Regions from separate parts of the Corynebacterium urealyticum DSM 7109 genome, predicted to be linked through region 1. Evidence: predicted binding sites of a transcription regulator. Region 1 holds the regulator's gene; each other region holds the start of a gene.
What was found. Region 1 encodes LexA, which represses DNA repair genes until DNA is damaged. Its sites were predicted from a motif close to CGAACANNTGTTCG; they were not measured.
Positions count from the first base shown of each region.

Region 1 (6,703 bases):
CACAGTGGATCATGGCCGCGGAACTGGTGGAGACGTCCCGAATCTTCGCCCGCACAGTGGGCCCAATCCGCCCGGAGTGGGTGGAATCAATCGCACCGCACATGGTGAAGTACACCCACTCGGAACCACACTGGTCCTCGAAGCGGGGTGCGGCGTTGGTCTACGAGAAGGCCCTGTTGCTTGGTCTCCCCATCGTCACGGAACGCCGCGTCAATCTGGGCCGGATTGACCCAGAGCTGGCGCGGGATATGTTCATCCGCAAGGCACTGGTCGAAGGCGATTGGGAGACGCGCCACAAGTTCTACCGCCACAATCAGGAGCTGCTGGAGCAGGCCGAGAAGCTGGAGGATAAGGCCCGTCGCCGAGACATCGTGATCGACGACGATGCCTTGTTTTCTTTTTACGACGCCCGCCTGCCCGCAGATATCATCTCCAGCCGGCACTTTGATTCCTGGTGGAAGAAGGCTCGGCACAAGAAGCCGGATCTGCTGGATTTTTCGCTTGACGCGCTCATTGATTCGCATGAAGGAGCTGCGCAGGCCAACGAGTTTCCGGACACCTGGAGGCAGGGCAGCCTGGAGTTCGACCTGGAGTATGTCTTCGACCCCACCGACCCGCGCGACGGCATCACCATGCAGGTTCCACTCCCCCTGCTGGCAAACATTGACCCGGAAATCACGCAGTGGTTGGTTCCGGGCATGCGTCAAGAGCTAGCGGTGGCGCTCATCCGTTCACTGCCCAAGGCGATCCGTAAGTCGGTGGTACCGGCGACGGATTTCGCAGCACGGGCGTTGGAGCTCATCACTCCTTACGATGGGGCGATCGATGAGTCGCTGGCCGATGCGCTGCGCTCGTTGGGCGGTCGGGGCATCAATTCCACCGACTTTGTCTGGGCCAAGGTACCCGACCACCTGCGCATGAACTTTGCGGTTATTGACCGCCGCGGCAATGTGGTACGCACCGGCCGGGACATCGTGGCTCTCCAGCGAGAGCTGGCCGGCGATGTCCGCCAGGCAATTGCGGCGGCAAGTGCTCGTTCTCTGCGTGGTGGCCAGGGCTCCACGGCTGCCAGCCCGCTGGATGCCAAGGTGCACCAGAGGGGCGCAGCGGGCAACAAGGGCCGTGGTGCTGGCGGAAAGCAGAAGAAGGCTCAGGGCGGGGCCGGTGTGGGCGGCGTGCTGCAGCACGCTGACGAGTGGTCTGCCGACAGCATCGGCGATATTCCCGAGTCCATCGAAACGGTCGTCGATGGCCAGGCCGTGAACGCTTTCCCCGCGCTGGTTGTCAGCTTCTCGGCTGGCAAGACAGGCCACCGGAGCGCGCGTTTCGAGCTCAAGGCTTTCCCCACCGAGCAGGCTGCAAAGGCACAGCAGTTCTCTACGGTGTTGGGGCTGATGGCCGAGGCCACTCCGCTGTCCACTGGTCAGATGCTCAAGGGACTGCCGTTGCGCCAGCGTGTGGCGCTGGAAAACTATCCGAACGGCGGCGTTGAAGCGTTGGTTGACGACGCGCGTACCGCGGCGTGCCGCCAGCTTTTGGAGAAGATCGGCCCAGTGATTAGAACCCCTGACGAGTGTGAACGGGCCTGCCAGACGGCGCGTCAGCAGGCGCCCGGGTTGGTGCGACAGATCCTTGTGGCGTTTGCCCCTGCAGCACTGGCGATCCAGGACATCTCTACAGAGCTCGAGAACTGGGATGGCCCTGCGATTGCGGAGATGAAGAAGCAAGTGCAGTTGTACGCTGCGGACCATAGCCTGGTGACGTGGGGCATCCAGCGCCTTCGGCACGTCCCTCGGTATGTCGAGGCAATGAAGGAGAGGCTGACACTGTTGGAGCGAGATCCTGATCGCGAAGCGGAGCTGGCGGAGGAGCTGGCGGAAGCGATGAAGATTTATCAGCAGACGGTGGAGCGACTGCCCAGCGCCCGACAGGCCTCACCCCAGGTCAAGGATCTGCGTTGGCTAATCGAGGAGCTCATGGTGGCTCTTTTTGCCCAACACTTGGGCACTGCCCGCAGCGCGTCCCTGCAGCGGGTTCGCAAGGCCGCTGGCCAGATCCGCTAGCCCACGCCCGGACGGCCGGCGCGAGCGAAGGGGACAACGCTATGGGCAGGGTTCTTAGCTGCCCGAGCTCGGGGCGTTGCCCTGGTGCTGCCGGCGCAACAATGCAATCTCTGCCTCGAAATCCTCAGAAGAACTGAAGGACTTATACACAGACGCGAAGCGCAGATAGGCGACTTCGTCGAGTCGGCGCAGCGGAGGCAGGATCGCTAGGCCAATATCGTGGGCGTTGACCTGGGATCCATAGTCCGCCCGGACGCTCTGCTCAACCTCGTGGGCGAGCAGCTTGAGGTCATCGTCTGACACATCGCGTCCCTGGCAGGCTTGTTTCACACCCTTGATGACCTTCTCGCGGCTGAACTCCTCCGTCACCCCATTGCGCTTCGTCACGAGAAGGACGGAGCGTTCCATGGTGGTGAACCGGGTAAGGCATTGCAGGCACTCCCGGCGGCGGCGGATAGCGATTCCGCCCTCGACGACCCGGGAGTCCACAACACGGGAATCTTCACAGCGACAACTTGGGCACAGCACGCCACTAGTTTATGCCCAGCGCTCAGAAAAAGCGCCACGGCGCTGAGTTCCAAATGCGCCACGGCGATGTGATCCAGCAGCGCGACGTTGTCCAGCGCGCTAGCGTGCCCTGTCGCAATGGCGGACTGCTAGTCCGCCACCGCGGCTGACTCGACCTCGGACGCAGCCACGGCGGTGGCAGAAGTCGGCTCCTCGCTATCGTGGCCCATCACCAACGGGGACAGTCCCAGACTGAGAACCAGGGCAATCCCGCTCAACAGGACCCCGCCGCGAGAGGTAGCCACCCGGCTGGCGATGTCCACTCCGCGGCGAAGCGCGGAAGGCTGTGCCGTAGCGGGCCGGTCAACGCGAGCACTTGCAACTGGGTGGGCAAAGCGGCGCTGCTGCACCAGGTTAGGAGTGAAGGCCCTCCCCTGCCCGGAGGTATTCGAACGTACATTCCCCCCACCCTGCCGGAACTTGCGCCCGGACAGCGACTGAGAACCATCGAACAAGACCCGCTCAGTTTGACGAGGGATCCGCCGACCAGCACGCGATGTAGCCGCAGGGACGCGCGAAACGCTCTTAACGAGAGTCATAATGATTTCCTTCCTCGTTCGAATTTCGATCATCAGCGCTGATCACCCCCGAATCATCACAGGTAACCAGCCGTTGGATTGGAGTGAACCATCCGCCGGGGACATAGTCCCTACGCCGCCTCACATCTATCGAACGGGTGTTCTAGGTGGCTATGCTGAAAATATAGCACGCACGTTCGAAGGAAGTCGAGTGCTTTATCGCAAATATCGAACATGCAGGTGATACAGTGAGGTGAAACGCGGTCGAGACCACATCGAGCGCGGGAACATGTTTTTCGATCACACGCCGGGCAGCATGCGCAGCTGTCTGCCGCCCGGGCCGCTAGGAGAGTTCACTGTGACGACTTCCCCCGAGTCCCCCCGCCGGCGCCCAGGCCGCCCCAAAAAGAGCTCTGCAGATGCGAAGACAAAGGGCAACCTGAGCTCTCGCCAGCGCCGGATCCTGGAAGTCATCAAGGACTCCACGGTTCTTCGCGGCTATCCACCAAGCATTCGCGAAATCGCAGATGCCGTTGGTCTCCAGTCCACATCCTCGGTGTCTTACCAACTCAAGCAGCTTGAGGAGAAGGGGTATCTGCGCCGGGAGGACAACAAGCCTCGCGCCTTTGACGTTCGTGGATACGAGGATCACACCAACCCTGGCCTTGTGACTCCTGTGCCACGGAAGCAGCCCAAGCCGACCCCGGCTCCCGTGTCCGACGACCGCCCCGCGGCCACGTACGTGCCCGTCGTCGGCCAAATCGCCGCCGGCAATCCGATCCTGGCGGAGCAAAACATCGAAGCACAGTTCCCGCTCCCTGCCGAGCTGGTCGGCACCTCCGACGAGCTTTTCCTCCTCCAGGTCGTGGGTGAGTCCATGCGCGACGCAGGCATTTACGACTCCGATTGGGTCGTGGTCCGCTCGCAGCCGACCGCGGATCAGGGCGACTTCGTTGCCGCCATGATCGACGGGGAGGCCACGGTCAAGGAACTGCATCATGATGAGGACGGCGTGTGGCTGCTCCCCCACAATGACCTCTTCGAACCAATCGCCGGCAATGAAGCTCAGATCCTCGGCAAGGTTTCCGCGGTTCTGCGCAAAATCTAACCCAAGTTTTTTGGATTAAGTGGGTAACTAAGCGTGCTTTCAGCTCAGCGTCGTCGACAAATCACCTCGCTTGCCGCCGTGCAGGGCAAGGTCACCGTCACCGAGCTCGCGGCCCAGTTTGGGGTCACGGCCGAAACCATCCGACGGGACTTGGCCCAGCTCACCGCCGAGGGCAAGCTCTACCGGGTCCACGGCGGAGCCGTCCCGGCTCGCCAATTCCAGACCGACTATGTTCCCCTGGAGACTCGGAAGCACTCCGCCGCGCTCGCCAAGCAGGCGATCGGCAGAGCTGCAGTACAGTTCGTCCCCCTCGACGGCGGAACCATTTTCCTGGACTCGGGAACCACCACCGCAATGATTGCCGAGGCAATCGTCGAACACGCCGAGAGTATCGACAAGAACTACTCCCTGTCCGTCGTGACGAACTCGCCGCACAATGCACTGCTGCTTTCTACCGACCCCCGGATCAAAGTCCAGCTGCTGGGTGGCAAGATCCGTGCCCAATCTCAGGCAGTGGTTGGGGATGTTGCACTACAGACATTGGCGCTGCTACACGCGGACGTGGCCTTCATCGGTACCGATGCGTTTACCCTCACTCACGGGCTGTCTACCCACGACGCGGCCGAGGCTGCCATTAAGCGCGCGATGATTGCCTACTCCGACAAGGTGGTGACGCTGTGCGATTCGACGAAATTCGGGCTCGACTACATCGTGAGTTTTGCTGAGCCCGAGAAGATCGATGTGGTCATCACCGATAACTCCGCCCCCAAGGGCTTCGTCGCCCAGCTCAACGACACTGGCATTCACACGGTGGTCGTCGACGAGCAGGGATAGCACTGGAAGCTGCCGAGCCCCGACCGGGCCGGCAGTTCCCACTGCCCCTCGCTGCGCTCAAGCCCGGTTTCCCTTTCCCTCCCGCAGGCGGCCGACATTACCAATGGCGAGCCTCCACCCAGCCCCCCTTTACTGGAAATAGCGCTAAGAAATGTAGCGCCCCTCGCCGAAGTTGTCGTAGAGGTAGCGCAGCACCGGGTAGCCCAGGATGATGCCCACCGAGCCCCAAGCAATGCCCTCCATCGGGATGGAACCCACGTTCAGCGTCAGGTTACCGATGCCGACGATCATCGCCACCGCAGCAGCGGTGAGGTTCACCGGGTCCGTCAGCGAGACCTCGTTATCCATCCAAATGCGCACCCCGAGCAGGCCGATCATGCCGTAGAGCACGAGCGTTGCCCCGCCCAACACACCCACCGGGATCGTGAGGATCGCGGCACCAAACTTCGGAATGAAGGCCAGCACCATCGCCGTTGCAGCGGCCACCCAGTACGCGGCCGAAGAGTACACCTTCGTCGCCGCCATCACTCCAATATTCTCCGCATAGGTCGTAGTACCGGAGCCACCACCGGATCCAGCTAGGACCGTCGACATGCCGTCGGCCATCAGCGCCTTGCCCGCAAGGTCATCGAGGTTACGGTTCGTCATCGTCGACACGGCCTTCACGTGGCCAACGTTCTCAGCGATGAGGACGACAACCACCGGCAGCGTGATGGTCACGGCGGTCACCGTGAATTCCGGGGTTTCGAAATGAGGGAAACCGATCCACGCGGCCTCGCCCACATGCTGCCGCGCCTCCTCCGAGACACCGCCCGAAAGGAAGGCAAAACCCCAACCCGTCAGCACACCCAGGAGAATTCCGAGTCGGGCCACCATCCCGCGGCCCATCACTGTGAACAGGAGAATCCCCACGAGGGTCACCCCGGCAATCAGTGGTTGCTCCTGCACATTGCCCGTCGAGGTGGGCGCGAGATTCAACCCAATCAGGGCCACGATCGCACCAGTCACGGCCGGTGGCATCACGGCATCCAGCACCTGCCGACCGGCGAGCTGAACCACGAGACCGACCACGAACAGCAGCGCACCAGTGGCCACGATTCCGCCGAGCTGTGCCGCGAAGCCCTCCGCCTGGGTTGCCGCCAGCGGGGCCAAGAAGGCGAAGGAGGAACCGAGGTAGGACGGCAGTCGGTTGCGGGTCACCAACAGGAAGAGAATCGTCCCGAGTCCGGAGAACAGCAGGGTGGTGTTCACTGGGAATCCCGTGATCGTCGGCACCAGGAGGGTCGCACCGAACATCGCGATGACGTGCTGCATACCCACGCCGATGGTGCGCGGCCACGAGAGGCGCTCCTCAGGCTTAACGACCCCGCCCGGTTCAATGTCGCGGCCGTTGCCGTGCAAATCCCAGCCGAAAAACGAGCCGCGGTGCTCCGTCTTCTCTCCTGGCCCCGGCGTGCCCGGCTCCGAACTACCTGCTGCGTTGTTTCGCGCGCTTAGCGCCCCATTGTCCTTAGTCACGGCCATAACAATACTGCAGCTAAGGAGGGTTCAGTGCGTCAGCTCCGCGTCCCGCACGCAACGGGCGGATTAGCTGGTCGCGGCGCCGTCGACGT
Region 1 covers NC_010545.1:1,054,735-1,061,437, reverse strand. Annotated here, with positions in the region: gene hrpA (ATP-dependent RNA helicase HrpA) at 1-2,063, shown strand, start outside; gene nrdR (transcriptional regulator NrdR) at 2,118-2,591, opposite strand; gene CU_RS10925 (hypothetical protein) at 2,720-2,875, opposite strand; gene lexA (transcriptional repressor LexA) at 3,465-4,256, shown strand; gene CU_RS04430 (DeoR/GlpR family DNA-binding transcription regulator) at 4,290-5,090, shown strand; gene CU_RS04425 (uracil-xanthine permease family protein) at 5,235-6,614, opposite strand; gene hflX (GTPase HflX) at 6,678-6,703, opposite strand, start outside.

Region 2 (6,703 bases), 560 kb from region 1:
GCATAAGGCGCCCCCGACCAGGCTTTGTCGACACCGTCGGGGTAGGCGACGATGGCGCCATCCCTGGCGAGGTCGCCGAAGCGGGCCATGGATGCGCCGGACTGCCCATAACCGTGGAAGGCGAGAATCAGTGGCTTGGGCCGGGTGGCCTGGGACTGGCGGGGCAGGGCGTCGGCGGGCACGTGCAGCACTGCCTGCCGGTCAAGCCCTCCCGATTTCAGCTGAATTCGGCCATTGTGCCCGGGACGTGGGGCTCCCCGCAGCGGGGCGGAATGCTGGGTGTTGCGCAGCACGGGTGCGGGGTTGGTGCTGGTGGCGGGGTCCACAGCAGCACCCTGGCCGGGCTCCCCACCGCGGTTATCGCGAGCGTTGGGTTCGCCCACACCGGGCTGATTTTCCTTGGCGTCACCAGCCCCTGGGGTGCGGTCGTTGCTGGTTCCCGTCGCCCGGCTCGAGCGCTCCGGGATGGCCACGGCGGATTCGTGCTCGGTGCGATCGCTGACCAGGCTGTGTCGGCTTTTTCGGGTGAGGTGATCGACGCTCCAGCCGGTGTTTTTCTGCAGCCACACCCCGGCCCCGGCCGCGAGCAGAATGGCCACGGCTGCCAGTGCAAGGGCGATGATTCGCCGCAGCATATAGCGCCGCTGGCTGGTGGGTCGCCCGGGAGGGTCAGGGGTGGTCATTCACTCGATATTGGAGGGTGGGCGCGGTGATTGTCAATCGGTAAATCACATAAGTGTTATTCCCCACGTTTTGATCAATCTTTGCGCTCTCCTCTCCCGACCGCGAGTGCACCTTCACCCGCGCCGCAAACACCCTGGGCCCCGCCGGGCTCGCCCAGTGGGCGACACAGTGGGCGAGTGTGGCACAGCTCAGCGGAAGTCCCGCGACGGGCTACCCAGCGCCGTCGTGCCACTCAGTTCCGGCTCCACGGCCTCCAGCAGATCGGCGGTAACACTGGCCGCCCCCTCCGCGTTATGCACGATCCCACGAACCACCACGATGCGTGCTGTCATCGCCACCTGCCTTTGCTTCTTCCATAGGCCCTGGGTGAGCATCACGTTCGCGATGCCGGTCTCATCCTCCACCCCGAGGAAGACGACCCCGCCCGCGGTCGCAGGGCGCTGCCGGTGCGTGATCACGCCGGCCACCCGGATCCGCGACCCATCTGGCACGTGCAGCAGGTCCACGGCGGGCACCACCGCCGCCCCGCCCCTGCGTTGTCCGCGGCGCACCCCGGCGCGCACCGGCAGGTCGTGCCACTGGGAAAGCTGGCCCCGGAGCAGCTCCACGGGGTGGCCGTCCGGGGTCACCGACGTGGCCGCGAGATCCGCGGCGGCCAGCTCGAAGGCGCTCATGCCGGGCAGCGCGGGCACCGACGGGGCGGACGTCCCCGGCAGCATGCCCTCCCTCTCCGTGGCCGCCAGCCCCGCAGCCCACACCGCCTGCCGCCGATCGAGCCCGAGGCTCTCCAGGGCGCCAGCCCGCGCTAGGGCCGCCACCTGCGCCACGCTGAGCCCGGCCTCCCGGGAGAGGTCGCTGACCTGCCGGTACTCCCCCTGCTCTTCCCGCGTGGCGACGATCCGCTCGGCTGCCTCCTCGCTGATCCCCGCGATGGATGCCAGCCCCAGCCGGATCGCACCGATGGGCTCTGCGGTGCCCCGCCCCAGCCCGTGCACCCCGCGGGCGCGGTTGACGTCCTTAAAAGAAGAGGAAGAAGAAACGGACGGGGACGCAGCAGAACCGGCCGAGAGATCCGTATCCGCCTGCGCCCCGGAGGCGTTGACGCACACCGGCAGGATCCGCACCCCGTGGCGGCGGGCGTCCGCGATCAGCGACTGCGGCGAGTAGAAGCCCATCGGCTGGGCGCGCAACAAGGCCACGCAGAATTCCGCCGGATAGTGGTACTTAAACCAGGCGGAGTAGTAGACCAGCGCGGCGAAGGACTGGGAGTGGGACTCCGGGAAGCCATAGGCTGCGAACGCCGTGATCTTCTCCCACAGCCGGTCCGCGACCTCCCCAGTGATGCCGTTGGTGCGCTCCAGGCCCTCGTAGAAGCGCTCCTTGAGCCGCGCCATCCGCTCCGGGGAACGCTTGGACCCCATCGCGCGGCGCAACGTATCGGCCTCCGCGGCGGTGAACCCGGCGGCGTCCACCACGACCTGCATCAACTGCTCCTGGAACAGTGGGATGCCGAGGGTCTTGCTGAGCGCGGGTTCCAGGCACGGGTGGTCGAAGGTCACCGGCTCCAGGCCGTTGCGCCGCCGGATGAACGGGTGGACCGACCCACCCTGGATGGGGCCGGGGCGGATCAGCGCGACCTGCACCACCAGGTCGTAGAAGCGCCGGGGTCGCAGGCGGGGCAGGGTGTTCATCTGGGCGCGGGACTCCACCTGGAACACGCCCACCGCGTCGGCGCGGCTGAGCATCTCGTAGACCGCTTCCTCGGTCGGGGCCAGCCGCCACAGCTCGATACGGCGGCCACGGTGGGTGGCCACCTGGTCGATGGCGTGGTGCAGGGCCTCGAGCATGCCCAGGCCCAGCAGGTCGAATTTCACCAGCCCGACGGCCGCGCAGTCGTCCTTATCCCACTGCACCACGGAGCGGTTCTCCATGCGCGCCCACTCGGTGGGCACGACGTCCGCGATGGGGCGGTCGCAGATGACCATGCCGCCGGAGTGGATGCCGAGGTGGCGGGCCTGGCCGATCAGTTGTTCGGCGAGCTGGCGGACCCGCTCGGGGGCCTCCGCGGCCCCCCGGGTCCAGGCATCCACCTGGCCTGCCGGGTAGCCGAGCGCGCGGGCGGCATCGCGCAGCGCCCCCTTGCGCCGGTAGGTGATGACGTTCGCGACCTGGGCGGCGTTATCCCGCCCGTAGCGGCGGTAGACGTACTGGATGACCTCCTCGCGACGTCCGGATTCGATGTCGAGGTCGATGTCGGGTGGCCCCTCGCGCTCCGGGGAGAGGAAGCGTTCGAAGAGCAGGCCGGCGGCGACGGCGTCGACGGAGGTAATGCCGAGTGCGAAGCAGACGGCGGAGTTCGCCGCCGAGCCGCGCCCCTGGCAGAGGATGTTGTTGCTGTGGCAGTGGTCGACGATGTCGTGGACGATGAGGAAGTAGCCGGGGAAGCCCAGTTTTTCGATGACGCCGAGCTCCCGGTCGATGACCTCCCAGGCCTTCTGCGCCGCTGCGGTGGAGCCGCGCCACCCGTAGCGGTGGGTTCCATTTCTTTCCACGAGCTCGCGGAGCCAGGACATCTCGCTGTGGCCTTCCGGCACGGGGAAGTGCGGTAGTTCCGGGGCGACGAGGTTGAGGGTGAAGGCGCATTCTTCGGCGACGTCCACGCTGGTTGCGGTGGCTTCCGCGAGCCAGGCGCAGTCCCCGGCGAGCTGTCGCAGTTCCGCCCCGGAGCGCAGCCAGGATCCGCCCATGGGGTGGGTAACGGGTTCGGCGCGGGCGACGTCCCAGCGCCGCCGCAGGGCGGCCTTGGCGCCGGCCAAGCGGGCCTGGCTGGGGGTCGCGCAGGTGGGCTGCGAGGAGAGGATCTCGCGCAGCCCGTGGGTGGTCGCGAAGGCGTGGAGGGCCTCGTTGTGGTCCACGTCGGCCGGGTCCATGCTCAGCTGCAGTTGCACGAGGCAGTGCTGCGTGCCGAAGGCTTCTAGTAATTCGGCGGCCCGGCCGGGGATGGAAAGCTGGGCGGCGTCGATGAGGACGAGCCAGTGCCCACCAGCTGCTTCGGCGAGCTCGCCGAAGCTGGGGTATTCGACCGCGTCCTTGTCCCGGTGGGCCATCCGGGCGGCGGTGATGCTGCGGCTAAGCCGCCGGTAGCCCTCCTGGCCGCGGCAGAGCACCGCCAGGCCGGGAGCCTGTGGCCCGTCGATGCTGAGCTCCGCGCCGAAGACGGTCTTGAGCTCGCCCTCTGCCTCTGCGGCGGCGGTGGCAAAACGCGCGGCACCGTACATGCCATCCCGGTCGAGGCAGGCCAGCGCGGTGATACCGAGCGCGATAGCCTGCTCCACCAGTTCCTCGGGTTCGCTGGCACCGTGGAGGAAGTGATAGCTGCTGGCGGCGCGCAGCTCCGCGAATTCCACGTGCGCTGCGGCTGCGCGTGCCCTGTTGCTCGGCTGCCCCGTCGCGGCCTGCACCCCGCTGGACCCACCAGGCCGTTTCCCACGCTGGACCTCGCCGGAATAATCGACACGTCGGCCACCGCCCTGTTCGCCGCGCCGTACCTCGTTCCGAGATCGGGCTTCAACGCTCTCACCTGTGGTTTTCCCCGAAAGAATACGCTCGATCCGCGACCAGCTGAGGGCCTTGGGGTTGTTGAATCCGCGCGTATACGTCACGGGAAGAACCCTACCTTAAATCGAACATCTATTCGATATAGCACAGCATTCGCCCCTGCCTACCGCCCCTGTACCGCCATTCCCTCAAGGCAGAAATCGACGACACCACGTGCATAAATGACAAGAAAATAGACCAAGTTGTCCATGCTGCCCTACGGTGCTAAATTTGCCTTCAACAAACAGTGACCCGCCAAACAAAAAACACCCGTGCCAACGACGGCACACGGCGGACACCCCCAGATCTAGGAGGATCACCATGACTCTTCGACGCAAGGCCCTGGCCGCGACGATCGCCCTGACCACCAGCTTCAGCCTCGTGGCCTGCTCCGGCGGCAACGACGACGACACCATCGTCATCGGCACCACCGACTCCGAGCAGAAGCAGTGGCAGGTCTTCAAGCAGGAGCTGGATAACGCCGGCCTGAAGACCGAGATCAAGTCCTTCAACGACTACTCCATCCCGAACCGTGCGCTGACCGACGGCGAGATCGACGTCAACAACTTCCAGCACATGATGTTCCTGGCCGAGTACAACAACGGCAACAACACCGACCTCGCACCGGTCGGCGCCACCGAGATCCTGCCGCTGGGCCTGTACTACAAGGACCACTCCGACCTGAAGGACGTCGAGAAGGCTGGCGAGGTCGCCATCCCGAACGACTCCACCAACCAGGGCCGCGCCATCAACGTCCTCGTCCAGGCTGGCCTGGTCACCCTGAAGAAGGAGGGTCTGCTGACCCCGACCCCGGCTGACATCGACACCGACAAGTCCAAGATCAAGGTCACCCCGGTCGACGCAGCCCAGACCGCTACCTCCTGGCTCGACGGCACCCCGGCCATCGTCAACAACTCCTTCCTGGACCGCGCGGACATCGACCCGAAGACCGCCATCTTCCAGGACGACCCGGAGAAGGAGGAGGCACAGCCGTACATCAACGGCTTCGTGACCACCAAGGACCGCAAGGACGAAGAGGACCTGAAGAAGCTCGTCGAGATCTGGCACTCCAAGCCGGTCCAGGACGCCATCGACGAGCAGACCAAGGGAACCTCCGTCGCCGTAACCATGTCCGGCGATGAGCTGCAGAAGGTGCTGGACACCACCCAGCAGAAGCTCAAGGAGCAGTAAACCCAACCCCAAAAGGCGTGTCTCGCATGGCCGGCCCACCAGCCCGCCAGCCGAGACACGCCTTTTAAACCGGAAGGCACCCCAATGGCCCAAGGCACATCCGCCGCCCCCGACGCGGCCGCCCCCGCAACCCAGCGGGGCGCCCGCACGGGAACGGGAATCGAATTTCGCAACGTCCACAAGGTCTTCAAGCAGGGACGCAAGTCCGTCACCGCTCTGGAGGACGTGAACATCACCATCCAGCCGGGCTCCATCGTGGGCATCATCGGCTACTCCGGCGCGGGCAAGTCCACGCTGGTGCGCCAGATCAACGGGCTGGACAAGCCGACCAGCGGTGAGATCCTGCTCGACGGGCAGGACATCGTCCCGCTGAAGGAACCGGAGATGCGCAAGCTGCGCTCCGATATCGGCATGATCTTCCAGCAGTTCAACCTGTTCTCCTCCCGCACCGTGGCGGGCAACATCGCCTACCCGCTGAAACTGCAGGGCATGCCGAAGGCCGAGCGCGAGACACGCGTCGCCGAGCTGCTGGAGTTCGTGGGGCTGGCTGATAAGGGCCGCAGCTACCCGGAGCAGCTCTCCGGCGGCCAGAAGCAACGCGTGGGCATCGCCCGCGCCCTGGCGACGAACCCGAGCCTGCTGCTCGCCGACGAGGCAACCAGCGCGCTGGACCCCTCCACCACCCGCGACGTGCTCGCGCTGCTGCGCCGCGTCAACGAGGAGCTGGGCATCACCATCGTGGTGATCACCCACGAGATGGAGGTCGTCCGCTCCATCGCCGACCAGGTCGTCGTCATGTCCAACGCCCGCGTGGTGGAGCAGGGCTCGGTCTACGAGGTCTTCTCCAACCCGCAGACGGAGGTCGCGAAGAACTTCGTGGCTACCTCCCTGCGCAACACCCCGGACAACGTGGAAGCGGACGCCCTGCAGGCCGGCGACGGCCGCCTGTTCACCATCACGATGAACCAGGGTGTGGGCTTCTTCGACGCCGTCTCCGAGCTCTCGGCCGCGGATGTGAGCGTGAACATCGTCCACGGCGGGGTCACCACCCTGCAGAACCACTCCTTCGGCCGCCTGACCGTGCGCGTGACCGCTCAGGACGCCGCCGGTGAGGCAGCGATCGAGAAGTTCTACGCCGACCTGTCCCAGCGAACCGATATTGAGGAGATCCGATGAGCGCGCTGACTACTTTCCCGACCGCCGCGGGCTCCACCGCCACCACAGCCGCTAC
Region 2 covers NC_010545.1:497,641-504,343, reverse strand. Annotated here, with positions in the region: gene CU_RS02070 (CE1 family esterase) at 1-683, opposite strand, end outside; gene CU_RS02065 (error-prone DNA polymerase) at 873-4,346, opposite strand; gene CU_RS02060 (MetQ/NlpA family ABC transporter substrate-binding protein) at 4,603-5,472, shown strand; gene CU_RS02055 (methionine ABC transporter ATP-binding protein) at 5,557-6,648, shown strand.
Region 2: CU_RS02065 (error-prone DNA polymerase) is a predicted target of LexA. The motif match lies at 4,368-4,381, and genes of this name have one in related genera.

Region 3 (6,703 bases), 370 kb from region 1:
AGTCCATGCGGGGAGGACGGAGTGGTCACAGGGAGCACACCTTTCGGGGCGGTGGGCGGGGCGGGGCGTGGACGTCGAGTAAACGTCGCACGCAGAGCCCTGCTTCAAAGGTTCGATCTTGTGCCTCATAGTCTAAAGGTCGCTGCAGACACCGGCGAACAGGCGCAACCGGGGCGGGGTTTGGGTAAGCGAGTGGGGGTGGGGAACCCGACAGCGCGCGACTGTTAGCCCAGAATGCAACCTAGACAGAGATGTCTACTATGATTTCCTTCATGTCTGCATCCAACCCCCACGATCACCACGAGAAGGCCTCACCGCTGCCGGGCATACCACCACAGCCCACGCTGCAGGTTCCAGTGAGCCAAGCCATCCGCGGCTACAGTCCCGGCAAGATTCCGTTCTCCGTCGAATTCATGCCACCGCGCGACGACGCTGCCCAAACCCGGCTGTGGAACGCTGCGGAGGCCTTCCACGACCTCGGCGTGAGCTTCGCCTCCATCACCTACGGGGCCGGTGGCTCCACCCGAGAGCGCACGATGGAGGTCGCCCAACAGCTGGCGGCCAAGCCGCTGACCACCCTGATGCACCTCACCCTGGTGGATCACTCGGCCGAAGAGCTGCGCGCCATGCTTCAGGACTACGCCCGCCGCGGCATGACGAACGTGCTCGCGCTGCGTGGCGACCCGCCGGGTGACCCACTCGGGACCTGGCAGCCCACGCCTGGTGGACTGAACTATGCTTCCGACCTCATCGAGCTGATTCGAAACACTCCGGAGTGCGAAAACTTCGATATCGGCATCGCCAGCTTCCCAGAGGGGCACTACCGCGCCGAGGATCTGGAGCAGGATACGCAAGTGACCCTGCATAAGCTGCGTCTGGGTGCGGATTATTCGATTACCCAAATGTTCTTCGACGTGGAGAACTACCTCCGGCTGCGCGATAGGCTCGCCGCCGCCGACCCCGTCCACGGAGCAAAGCCCGTGATTCCGGGACTCATGCCGATTACTTCGATCCGTTCCGTGCGCCGCCAAATGGAACTGGCAGGTGGCGAGGTTCCCGTGAAGATCCTCGAGCGCCTGGAAAAGGCCGCTGCTGGCGATGAAGTTGCCAACCGTGATGCGGTCCGCGAGGTCGGCATTGACATCACCACCGAGATGAGCGAGCGCCTCATCGCGGAGGGTGCGCCGAACCTGCACTTCATGACGATGAATAACGTGCGAGCGACCCAGGACGTGCTACACAACCTGGGGATGGCGCCGGCGTGGGGGCCGGGTTACGGCCAGGATATGGTTCGCTAGCTCGTGGGGGCGGGGCTGATCCGAAACGGTGAGTGGGGCTAGTCTGCTGCCCGGTCTTTGCCTGCCGCTGGCTCACGCACCGTGGTGGGGCCGACTTGGGGGTTGTGCAGGCGCTTGCGAAGAATGCCGAAGGGGCGGGGATCACCGGGGAAGCGGTGCTCCCGCAGCAAATCAGTGAACCCCAAGCTGCGGTAGACGTGCCACGCATGATTGTTCTCACCGGGCACTTCCGGGGTGGAGAGCATCGCGTCGCGGGTCGGCAGGATGCCCAAGACTTCCGTCAACAGCTGGGTGCCGATGCCGGAGCCCTGAAATCGCGGCAGAACATGGATCTCCGAAATCTCGGTGTAGCTCGACAGGGTCTCGGTGACGTCCTCCGGCGGCATGTTCGCAGCCAGCAGGCCGTAGCTGACCTGCTGGTACCACCACGTTCCTCGGCTTCCCTGGAATCCAAAGCAGACACCCACGATCTTCTGCGCAGGGTTGGCTGGATCCGGATCTTCCGCCGGTGAGTGCAAGAGTGCCACCAGGCTCGTGAAGTGTGGGTGGTTAGCGTTGCTGAGCCACAGGCTGCGCCGTTGTCGAAATGCCTCCGGCGGATACCCCATGGCCTTGAGGTGCACAGCAACGAGTTCATCGAGGCGTCGCAGGAAGAGCGCGCGGCTGATGGGTGCGAGGGAGACGAGGTGATCCTGGTCGGGTTGCGCGATGGGCTGGCTCATAGGGATATCGTCCCACGTATCACGCTCGAGGGGGTGTAGCGGGCGACACTAAAGCATAATTAGAACACGTGTTCGAATGGTGAGCGAGGTTGTCTGCGCCGAGCTTTAACGTCAGGGGTGCAAATGACGAAACGGAAGTTCTCGAAAGGTGGGAGTGGCGATGGCTGTGATGTCGAAGACGAGGGGGACGCTGCGTCCTAATCCGGCGGAATTTTTGATGCGCGCGGAATCGCAACTCGTGTTGGCGAACGAGGCTTATGACCAGGGGGATCTGCCGCGGGCTGTTGTCTACGCCTATCGCGCCGGGCTGCGTGCTGCAGGTGCTGTTATCGACGCCGAGCGGCCGGCTCGTCGCAGGCTTCCAGCCGGTTCGGCGTGGCTGCGTCTCCGGGCGGTGCGACCTGACCTCGGCGGCTGGGCTGACTCTTTCGAGCAACACGCCAGGCTGGCGGAGCGAGCAGATATCGGCCTCGAGCGCGATGTAGCAGACTCTGCGTTTCAGGAGGTGTACTCGGATTCTGTCGAACTTCTGGAGCGTGTGCGAATGGAGCTGGGTCTTGGCCTGCAGGCCGCTTAGGGCTTTGGGGCTGACTTAATCCTGCTCATTGGTTAGAGTGGGGAACTGAGTAGTAACTAAAACATGGGGAAGCCTCGCTGCGGCGGGGTGGCTTCCAGCAGACTGCGGCGTTGGCGCGATCTTCCGCCGGAGTAAATGAAGATCTGAAGCGCGCTACAGTGGGTTATCAGGTCGTGTGCTGCGTTGTTGTGGCCACGCGGAGGATCAGTAGAGGGAAACGAGGACTGTCATGGCTCTCTCGGAACAGGAAAAGCAGATGCTCGCAGAGATCGAGCGGGCTTTGATCGCGGAGGATCCGCGCTTTGCTCAGGGTGGGGATGACTCGGCGCCGTCGGGGGTGCGCTTCGATATTCGTTCGATCTCGCTGATCATGCTCGGCATCTGTCTGCTGGTCGGCGGTGTCGCTCTGGCGCAGGTCTCCCTGTGGTTCGTGATCCTGAGCGTTGCAGGCTTCCTGGTCATGCTGGGTGGCGGAATGATCGCGCTGAATAACGGCGATTCCCCGGCTCCAGCGAAGAGCGCGAAGTCTCGTCGGGTTTCCGCTGGCGGAGCTGTCCGGCAGGGGGAGGGCGGTTTGGGGGACCGCATGGAGGATAAGTTCCGTAAGCGCTTCGAGCGCTAAGTTCTGCCGGTGAAGTAGCGGGCCCAGCCCGAGAGCCCTCGCCACATGGCGAGGGTTTTTTCGTGCCTTCTTCCGAATCCCCACTTTCACCCACCGTCGGTCTATTGGGGCTCAAAATGGTGGGTTTAGGGTGAAAGCCACCGGGAAGAGCGCAATTTTCGGGGTATACGGACCGCCCTTCGCTGATGAAAAGTTCACGCTCCCCACCTTGCTGCCTGGTGAATCTGCAGGTTGTTTCGCTAGCTTCAGAAAAAACGAGCCTAAACTCGCCCACTGGGTGGTTATGGTGGCGCAAGGTGGGGTAAAGTGGGGCATGTTGGTGATTGAGGGGGCTTCCTGGGCATAGGTAGCCCGCGGGTCCAGATCGGACGCACCGCAAGAGCCACGGATAACTTCACAGCGAAAACATGGCATGGCTGCACGAGAAAACGGCGAAAGGGGTCACAAGACATGTTCTTTGGCACCTTCACGCCGAAGCTCGACGACAAAGGGCGACTCACCCTCCCTGCGAAATTCCGCGAGGAACTCAAGGACGGCCTGATGGTCGTTAAGGGGCAGGATCACAGCCTCGCGATCTACCCCCGCGAGGAGTTCCTCCTCCGGGCCCGCAAGGCCGCGGCCGCGAGCCGTAGCAACCCGCAAGCTCGCGCTTTCGTGCGAAACCTCGCGGCAAGCGCGGACGAGCAGGACCTCGACTCGCAGGGGCGCATCTCCGTCTCCGCAGCACACCGCGAATACGCGGGGCTGAAGAAGGAGTGCGTCGTCATCGGCTCGGTGGACTTCCTCGAGATCTGGGATGCCCAGGCTTGGGAGGAGTACAGCGCAGCCCACGAGGCAGATTTCGCCGCAGGCGACGACGAAGCCTTCGCGAATTTCCTCTAGCCCGCCATGCCACATCGACCGGCCACGATCACGCCGGCGATCCCCGTGATGTGTGCAGGCCCTTGCCTGAGCGGAAGACGTGACCGTTTGATGCACTTCCCCAACATCAAGCCCACGCCCGCGCAGGTAAGGCCCTGTTCATATCAACCCAAGACAAAAACCCCAAGCAGTTTGACGGCGCCCGACCCACAGGCAGGCGCTCACCCGAAGTAACCCACCGACGAGCCCAGAGGAGCGTGACCGTGGCAGCGAACACCCCCCACGATCCAAGCAGCCCAGGCCACGTTCCCGTCATGCGGCAGCGCATGGTCGAACTTGTCGGCATCGGTGTGACCGCAGGCAGCGCCCCAGCTCAGCCCATCATCGTGGACGGCACCCTGGGGGCCGGAGGCCACACCGAAGCATTCCTCGAGGCCTACCCCAATGCCATCGTCATCGGGCTGGATCGCGATCCCAACGCGCTTGCTGAGGCCCGCGCCCGCCTCGAGCGCTTCGGTCAGCGCTTCTTCAGCTACCAGACCCGCTTCGACGGCATCGGTGAGGCGCTGGAGCACTTCTCCGAGGACCCTGACTTCCCGGTCGACATCCGTGAGCAGGGGATCTCCGGGTTCCTGTTCGACCTCGGGGTGTCCTCCATGCAGCTGGACCAGGAGGATCGCGGTTTCGCCTACCGCGTCGACGCCCCACTGGACATGCGCATGGACCCCAGCAGCCGGCTGACTGCGGCGGAGATCCTCAACACCTACGAGCACGGCGAGCTTGCCCGCATCCTCAAGCGCTATGGCGATGAGAAGTTCGCGGGCAAGATCGCCTCCGCCGTCATCCGCGAGCGCGAGAAGCAGCCCTTCGAAAACTCCGCGCGACTCGTAGACCTGCTCTACGCAACCATTCCCGCGGCTGCACGGCGGACCGGCGGGCACCCTGCCAAGCGAACCTTTCAGGCGCTGAGGATCGAGGTCAACGCGGAACTAGAAAGCCTCGAGCTCGTTATCCCAGCAGCCTTCAGCTGGCTCCGTGTCGACGGCGCCGGAGTCTTCATGAGCTACCAGTCCCTCGAGGACAAGATCGTCAAACAGCAGCTCAAGGGGATGACCGAGTCCTCAACTCCGCCCGGGCTGCCAGTCGAGCTGCCCGGCACCGAACCGGAGTTCGAGCTCCTTACTCGCGGGGCCGAGAAGGCCAGCGAGCAAGAAATCGCCGAGAACTCCAGATCCGCCCCTGTGAGGGTCCGGGCAGCCCGGCGAATAGGTGCCCACGCCTCGGGGGCAGGCGGGCCACGGTACCCGCTGGTGTCGACGCACTAAGCTGCCCCACCCCGATAGAGAACTCCACAACAACCGCACATCGCACCACCTAGCCCACAACGAGCCGGAAGAATCAGGCAAAGGACAGGATATGACCAATCCCGGAATGCTGAAGGAGCGCCCCAGGACCGCTGCAGAGGCTGAACGAGCAGGACTGCGCACCAGCGCACCCCGTTCGCTCAGGCAGCAGCCGGCCAAGCCTCGTCGCAACCTGCACCGCGCTCCGGCCTACCGGGGTCGCCTCGGCTCGCAGCAGCGCGTCTCGGAACGCGGCCGCCGACTGCAACCCATCAAGCAGGAAAACTCCCGGGTCTTCCGCTTCGTATCCTTCGTCGTCGCCGCGTGCATTATTGGTACCGTCGCCGTCATGCTGCTTGCCGGCATGACGACGGAAAAGACCTTCCAGGTCACGGACGCAGAGGCTAAGTCCAAGACGCTGGCCAACGAGATCACCACGCTGGAACGAGACGTCGAAAAGGCGAAGTCCGCGCAGAATCTTTCCGCGAAGGCTGCCGAGCTGGGCATGGTCGCCCCGGGCCAGGCAGGCATTCTCGAGACCAACGGCGACAAGGTTGAGCAGCGCCGGGAGTCCGATAACTCCAAGGACCGCCGAATCGTCGACGTCACTGGGAATAAGCGAACTCGCGAGGCAACTTCCTCCCCGGAGGAAACCCGCAACATCCCGGGGCTGGCACCGTCTAGCCCGGCGGGCGCTGAAGCAGCCGGCAACATGAACTCCGGGGACCTGCCATATGCCAACCAGGGCCACGGCGCCCCGGCTCCCGCACCAGCTCCGGCACCGGCCCCGGCCAACGGCGAGCAGCCGGCACCACCGGCGGCGCCAGCAGCACAGCCCGAGCAGGCGGCCCCAGCCGAAGCGAATCCGGCTCCACCGGCCGCGCCGCGACCGTAACTGGCCGCATAGCGCCTAAGATTCTAAGCGCTAAAACTTCCGGGACACCGCCACGTCCCGGCCAGTGAAGATCTGCGTCTCCAACCCAAGAACCATGCCGATCTTGCAACTGTGAAGACAAAGATCGAGGAGGACACACACCGTTGGCTCAGCAGTGGAACCGTCGGCCGGCAGACGGCTCGCGGAATACGCGAGCGCTGCTGCTCCTCGACAACAGCCCGCAACGCTATAACAAGCGCCTGCGGCTGTCCCTGTTTGCCGTCGTTATCGTCGTCCTCGCACTCATCCTGCGCCTGACCTGGGTCCAGCTCATCGCAGGCCCAACGCTCGCGGAACACGCCGCCGCCCAGCGCACAGCCTTCATCGCCGAACCAGCCCACCGTGG
Region 3 covers NC_010545.1:1,429,534-1,436,236, reverse strand. Annotated here, with positions in the region: gene CU_RS06150 (polyprenyl synthetase family protein) at 1-29, opposite strand, end outside; gene CU_RS06145 (methylenetetrahydrofolate reductase) at 252-1,298, shown strand; gene CU_RS06140 (GNAT family N-acetyltransferase) at 1,337-2,020, opposite strand; gene CU_RS06135 (SAV_6107 family HEPN domain-containing protein) at 2,181-2,597, shown strand; gene CU_RS06130 (DUF3040 domain-containing protein) at 2,827-3,219, shown strand; gene mraZ (division/cell wall cluster transcriptional repressor MraZ) at 3,670-4,101, shown strand; gene rsmH (16S rRNA (cytosine(1402)-N(4))-methyltransferase RsmH) at 4,344-5,405, shown strand; gene ftsL (cell division protein FtsL) at 5,497-6,318, shown strand; gene CU_RS06110 (peptidoglycan D,D-transpeptidase FtsI family protein) at 6,462-6,703, shown strand, end outside.
Region 3: CU_RS06135 (SAV_6107 family HEPN domain-containing protein) is a predicted target of LexA. The motif match lies at 2,082-2,095, and genes of this name have one in related genera.